Regions from separate parts of the Allobosea sp. FW305-C-101 genome, predicted to be linked through region 2. Evidence: predicted binding sites of a transcription regulator. Region 2 holds the regulator's gene; each other region holds the start of a gene.
The links. Region 2 encodes LexA, which represses DNA repair genes until DNA is damaged. Its sites were predicted from a motif close to TGTTCNNNNTGTGTTCNG; they were not measured.
Positions count from the first base shown of each region.

Region 1 (2,262 bases), on a different contig from region 2:
GAGGCCGCTATTCGGCGGCGCGCTTCAGCTCCAGACCCTTGGCGAAGGGTAGTTTCGGCTCGCTCTTCTCGTCGTCGAAATCGAGCGCGCCGATCTTCTCGGCACGGCTCGTCACCTTGCCGGCCGAGGTCTTGATCTGGCCGACATCGTCCTGCGCCTGCCGGAAATGATTGTCGAGCTTGTCGACGCGCTCGCCGAGACGGCGCACATCGTCGAGCAGCTTGCCGACCTCGGTCTGGATGACCTGCGCCTCTTCGCGCATCCGCGCATCGCGCACCAGCGACTGCATCAGCTGGATCGCCAACGCCAGCAGCGAGGGCGAGACGATCATGATGCGCGCCCGGTGCGCCCGCTGCACGACATCGTCGAAATGCTCGTGCAGATCGGCATAGATCGATTCCGACGGCACGAAGAGCAGCGCCAGGTCCTGCGTCTCGCCCGGCAGGAAGTAGCGCTCGGCGATATCCTTCACATGCACGCCGACATCGCTGCGCACGCGCTGGCCGGCGGCCTTCCTAGCCTCGTCGCCGCGTGCCTCGCGCAGCAGCGTGAAGCTCTCCAGCGGGAACTTGGCATCGATGACGAGGCCGCGCCCATCGCCAGGGAGGGTAACGAGACAGTCCGGCCGCTTGCCGTTCGAGAGCTGGGGTTGGAAAGCGAAGAAGGCGGCGGGCAGGCCGTCGCGGATGATCGCCTCCATCCGGCCCTGGCCATAGGCGCCGCGCGCCTGCTTGTTGGCGAGCACATCGCGGAGCGTCACGACCTCCGAGGTGAGGTCCGTCAGGTTCTTCTGGGCTGAGTCGATCACCGCCAGCCGCTCCTGCAGCTTGCCGAGGCTCTCGGTGGTCTGCTGGACGTTCCGTTCCAGTCCTTGCCCGACCTTGTGGCTCAACCCGTCCATGCGGTCGGCGACGAGTCGCGCGAGGTCGCCCTGCCTTGTCGAGAGTATCTCGGCCATCGACTGCATCCGGCCGGCGAGCTCTGCCTGCTGCCGGTTCATCTCCGCGACCTTGTCGTCCATCTCGCGGGCGCGCTCGGCCGCCATCGCAGCCTCGATCGCGCGGCTCTTGCCGCCACGCCAGCCGGCGATGACAGCCAGCATCAGCAGCACAAGGCTCAGGGCCCCGAAGCCGATGATGACCTCGGCCCAGGTTATCGGGCGCTCCAGCAAGGTGAAGGCGATCTCGTTCATGCGCGGGAGCCTAGCCGATTCGATGGGGAATAGCGAACGAAAGCGGAACAGTTTGACCGCTCTCCCACAAATGCTTATGTCCCGGGTTCAACAGATCTTTTCCCTTGGAATCCCATGGCCATTCGCCCGCTCGTCATCCTGCCCGACGCCCAGCTTCGCCTCGTCTCGAAGCCGGTCGAGGCGATCACGCCCGAGATCAAGGCCTTGGTCGCGGACATGTTCGAGACGATGTACGACGCGCCCGGCATCGGGCTCGCGGCGATCCAGATCGGCGTGCCGCTGCGCGTGGTGACGATCGACCTGTCGAAGCCCGAGGCCAAGGAGGGCGAGGAGCCCGAGCCCAGGAAGCCGCAGGTCTTCATCAACCCGGAGGTCACCTGGTCTTCGGAGGAGTTCAGCGCCTATGAGGAAGGCTGCCTCTCGATCCCCGAATATTACGAGGAGGTCGAGCGCCCCGCCGAGGTGAAGGTCCGCTATATGGATCTCGACGGCAAGACGCAGGAGATCGCTGCCGACGGCCTGCTCGCGACCTGCCTGCAACACGAGATCGACCATCTCAACGGCGTGCTCTTCATCGACCATCTCTCGCGTTTGAAGCGCGAGCGCGTCACCAAGAAATTCGCCAAGTCGGCCAAGCGCGAGCGGGCTGCGTAAGCTTCGAGACTTGGCACTGGTCTTTCCGGGTCTCACTTCGGTCGCCCGGGATGACGTTCGTTTTTAGGTAAGGTCGAGCGTATGAGTTTGCGCGTCATCTTCATGGGCACGCCGGATTTCGCCGTGCCGGTCCTGACCGAGATCGTCGGGCAGGGCCACGAGGTCGTCTCCTGCTACACCCGCGCTCCGGCCCAGGCTGGCCGCGGCCTCGAATTGAAGCCGTCGCCGGTGCATCGCGCGGCAGAACGCTTCGGCATCCCGGTCTTCACGCCGAAAACACTGAAGACGCCGGACCAGGCCGAGATCATCGCCTCGCATCAGGCCGATGTCGCGGTCGTCGTCGCCTACGGCATGATCCTGCCTCAGGCGATCCTCGATCTGCCCGAGCTGGGCTGCCTCAACCTCCATGCCTCGCT
Region 1 is NZ_JBYSYT010000001.1:1,350,957-1,353,218, reverse strand. Features, by position in the region: gene AC3WMA_RS06415 (DNA recombination protein RmuC) at 8-1,192, opposite strand; gene def (peptide deformylase) at 1,307-1,846, shown strand; gene fmt (methionyl-tRNA formyltransferase) at 1,928-2,262, shown strand, end outside.
Region 1: the regulator LexA is predicted to act here: its motif matches at 1,225-1,242, upstream of AC3WMA_RS06415 (DNA recombination protein RmuC).

Region 2 (2,262 bases):
AGCCGGAAGCGCTGCTCGGGCCGAGCTTCCAGATGTCCTTCGGTGCGGTTGCGGCGCTGATCGCCTTCGCCGAGCGCTGGGAGAGACGAGACCGCAGCGAGCCGCCATCGGCATTGCCCTGGCCGCTCGGGCCGATCTGGACGGCGGCGCTCGGCATCCTCGTCACCACCATGCTGGCGACCGCCGCGACCGCACCCTTCGGCGCCTATCATTTCCAGACCTTCAACCCCTTCGGCCTGCTCGGCAACGCCATGGCGCTGCCTTTCGTCTCGCTCTTCGTGATGCCGGCGGCCGTGTTCGGCGTACTCGCCTATCCGTTCGGGCTGGACTGGCCGGCCTGGGCCCTGATGGGGCTTGCCTCCGATGTCGTGCTCAAGGTGGCGCATTGGGTCGCGACCATCGACCATTCCACCGTGACGGTCGCGGCCTTCGGCTCAGGCGTGCTGGCCTGTTTCGCTGTGGCTTTGCTCTGGCTGACGCTCTGGACCACGGCCTGGCGCTGGTTGGCGGCCGTGCCGCTCATCCTCGGCGTTGCCATAGCCGGCAAGCCGGAGCGGCCCGAGATCCTGATCGAGCGCGACGGCTCGGGGCTGGCCGTGCGCGGCCCGGACGGGCGCCTCGCGATCGCGGGCAAGCCCAGCCGCTTCGTCCTGCAGCAATGGCTTGCCGCCGATGGCGACAGCCGCTCGCCCGACGATCCGACGCTGCGTACCGGCGTCAGCTGCGACCGGTTGGGGTGTGTCGCGCAGACAGCCGACAAGCGCACGGTCGCCTATACGCGCGAGCGCCTCGCCATCATCGAGGATTGCCTGCGCGCCGATCTCGTCGTCACCGCCATCCCATGGAGCGGGGCTTGCAAGGCCAGGCTCGTCGAGCGCATGGCGCTATCACGCGATGGCGCGACCTCGCTCTACCGGACGGCATACGGGTGGAGCAGCCACATCTCGGAGCCAAATGCCGCCGAACGCCCCTGGAGCCGCCGGCGCGAGCCGCGCCCGGCGGAATCAGCCGCACGGCCGGGTGGTCAGTCTCCAGCCGTACAACCTGCGTTGCCCGTCGATAGCGAGCCTGATGCCGATGTCGAGCGTCTTCAGTAACGCCGCATCAGGTTGACGAGGCGGCCCTGGATCTTGACCCGGTCGGGACCGAGCACGCGGGTCTCGTAAGCCGGATTCGCGGCTTCGAGCGCGATCGAGGAACCACGCTTGCGCAGGCGCTTCAGCGTCGCTTCCTCGTCGTCGATGAGAGCCACGACGATGTCGCCGGTATTGGCCGTGTCCTGCCTGCGGATGACGACCGTATCGCCGTCGAGAATGCCGGCCTCGACCATCGAATCGCCGCGCACTTCCAGCGCGTAATGCTCGCCGGAGCCGAGCATGTCGGGCGGCAGCGAGACGGTGTGGCTGCGGCTCTGGATCGCCGAGATCGGCGTGCCCGCCGCGATGCGGCCCATGACGGGAATCGCGATGGCATGCCGGCTGTCGTCCTCGACGGCTGTGGGCCGAGGCTTGGCGACGCTGGGCTGCGCACCGAGACCACCCTGCACCACGGCCGGATTGAAGCGGGGGCGCGGCTGCGGGGCGCCAAGACCGTCCGGCATCTTGATCACTTCGAGCGCGCGCGCCCGGTTCGGCAGGCGGCGGATGAAGCCGCGTTCCTCCAGCGCCATGATCAGGCGGTGAATGCCGGATTTCGAGCGCAGGTCGAGCGCATCCTTCATCTCGTCGAAGGAGGGTGGGACACCGCTCTCGCGCAAGCGTTCCTGGATGAAGCGCAGGAGTTCGTGTTGCTTGCGTGTCAGCATGGTCGCCGCCAGCCCCTCAAAGCGCAGATTCGAAACAAAGCACGAACACCATACGCGTTCTGCTTGTGTTCTGCAAGCTGCTACCGCAAGGGCAGGATATGGCAGGTATCGCCCTTCTTCGTCGGGGCGGCATGGGCCGGACGGATTGTTAACGCTTGCGCCCGTGCCAGCGTGCCGAGCATCGAGGAGTCCTGCCGGTCGAACGGCGTCGCCACCCAGCCTTCCGGCGTCAGCGTGAGCTCCGAGCGCAGGTAGTCCTCGCGCTCGTCGTTGCCTGGCATGTCGCGGCCGAGAATGGCGGGGATGCTGCGGTCGCGATCGGCATCCGAGATGCCGAGCAGCGCCTCGATCAAGGGCAGCACGAAAAGATGGCCGCAGACGATCGAGGAGACCGGATTGCCCGGCAGTCCGACCACGACCATCCGGCCGAGGCGCCCGGTCATCATCGGCTTGCCCGG
Region 2 is NZ_JBYSYT010000003.1:380,886-383,147, reverse strand. Features, by position in the region: gene AC3WMA_RS16545 (ComEC/Rec2 family competence protein) at 1-1,097, shown strand, start outside; gene lexA (transcriptional repressor LexA) at 1,091-1,804, opposite strand; gene AC3WMA_RS16535 (molybdopterin molybdotransferase MoeA) at 1,885-2,262, opposite strand, start outside.

Region 3 (2,262 bases), on a different contig from region 2:
GAGGCCATGCGGCTCGTCGAGCGCGACCAGCGGGGTGAAACGGTCGCAGAAACCGGCAAGCGCTTCGAGAAACTCGCTGTCGGCCTGCGGCTGCGCCTCCAGCGCGACGAGATCGGGGATGCGGGCGCGGGCATCGGCCAGGGTCATCCCCCGCGTCAGGCCGAGGTCGACGGCGCGCAGGTCGCAATCGACGAGGCGCAGGGCGCTGCCCTGCATCTCGGTCAGGGCATGCGGCTTCTCAGCCGGCGCGCCGGAAGCCGGGATCACGCCCGTCCGCCGCAATCTGTCCGTCGCCAGATAGGGGAACCAGAGGGCGAGATAGCGGCGCGACATGGTCTGTCCGGGAAGCCGACTTGTCGGGTCGGTCGAAAAGGCTGCGTTCCGCAAAGCAATGTCGGTCACGGTCCCACTCCACACGCCACTCACGCTCGGCCGCGCCGCCGCGCTGGCGCAGCAATCTCAGGGCGAAGGCCGGGGCTCCCGGCGCATTCGCCTCTAATGCCCGCGAGGCGAGCGCCCTCACCTGCCAGCGCGTACGCGCCGCACTCGGCGCCTCGGCCGCCGCGACGCGCAGCAGCAGCACCGGCACGCCCGAGGCTTCCGCCGCCAAAGCGAGGCGGCGGCTTGCCGTCAGGTCGAAAGGGCGCGGCTCGCCCCAAGGCTCGATCAGCACGGCACCGAGCGCCGGGCAGCGCGCCGCCTCGGCCCCGGCCCGCAACACGCCCTCACCGTCGCGTGCCCGCACCAGCAGCAGGCGCGCCGGATCGAGGCCGAGCTCGTTCAGTCCCGGCGCATGGAGCCGCCCGGCCTCGGCATCCACGAAATCCTGCCGCGCCCAGAGAATGGTGCGGCCTGCCTCTCCCTCATCTTCCCCCGCCCGCAATGCGAGGCCGAGCGCGAAGCCGGTCGCGGCAGCGAGGTCGGCGACCTCGGCAGCGTAGATCTCGTGCAACGCCGCCCTTGCGAGCCCGCCGTTCAGGACCTCGTCCAGACCGGGCACGCCAAGGCCGATACGGCCGGCCGCGACCGGGCCACTCCGAAGAGCGGCCTCGGCGAGGCTGCGGCGCAGGTCGGACAGGGTCGGTGCGGTCTCTGGCATGGGAGCACGATAATTGTTCTCTCTTTGTTCTTTTATAGAACGACCCCCGCCGGAAGGCGAGTCGAGTCTTCCGGTCGTCCCCATGCCCCTGCCAAAGGGTGACGCGGATCAGGCCTCGCCGCTGACCGCCTGGGCCTTCACTTGCGAGGGCGGGCGGCCGAAGCGCTTGCGGAAACAGCGGTTGAAATAGGAGAGATCGCCAAAGCCGACCTCATAGGCGACGGTGCTGATGGTGAGCGCCGCGCCTTCCGCCGTGACCAGCCGGTGCCAGGCCCGGTCGAGCCGGCGCTCCAGCACGTAGTCGGAAAAGGTCCGCCCCTCGGCCTCGAACAGCTTCTGCACGACGCGGGCGCTGATGCCATGCAAGGTCGCGATCATCTCGACGCCGAGATCGCGCCGCTCCAGCCGCGCCTCGATATCCGCCTTGATCGCGGCGAGACGGCCGGCTCGACGATCCGCCATCGCGGCCGGCGCCGCAGGCTCGCGGTCCGCGAGGGCGGCACCGATGAGATCGTGGACATGGCCCTTGGCCAGAGCCTGAAGCTCGGCGGAGTTCAAGGGCAGCAAGCCTCGCAGCAGGAGCGCGCCGTAATGCGCCAGCGCCTGCAAGCCCGGGTTCGAGCGCGGGATGATCTGCATCAGCCCGGCATTGTCGACGAGCGAAGGCAGCAGGGCCGAGTCCAGCTCGATCACGTCGATGCGGCCGGGCTGGGCCAGCACGAATTCGGTCGCCTGGTCTAGAGCGAGCGCCGCTGCCTCGCGAGCACGCAAGGCGATGCGCCGGTCGCCCTGGCGGATCACCACCCGCGCCTCGGCCGGCCGAATGAGAATGTAGCGCACGCCCTCCCCGATTCCATCCGGCTGCCAGATCCAGTGCGAAGCCGGGGCGAAGCAGGAGCGCAGGCCGATATCGGGGCGCGTGGTCAGGACGCAGCGCGCGTCGAAAGGCAGAGGCAGATCGGGCGCCGCGGCCTCGCGGGCGACGGTGCGACCGAGGATGCGCCGCGAGAGCGTGCTCGCCTCGTCGCGGCCAACATCAGCGGAGACCAGCCAGAACGGCGCGAAATTCCGCGTTTCCGGCGCCCCTTCCCGGCCGGGGCGTGTCGCGACAGCCACATCTCCCGTTTTCGACACCGGATTCGCCTCAGTCCTATAGCGCGTTC
Region 3 is NZ_JBYSYT010000001.1:332,929-335,190, forward strand. Features, by position in the region: gene AC3WMA_RS01565 (Y-family DNA polymerase) at 1-333, opposite strand, end outside; gene AC3WMA_RS01570 (ImuA family protein) at 239-1,099, opposite strand; gene AC3WMA_RS01575 (helix-turn-helix domain-containing protein) at 1,208-2,233, opposite strand.
Region 3: the regulator LexA is predicted to act here: its motif matches at 1,114-1,131, upstream of AC3WMA_RS01570 (ImuA family protein).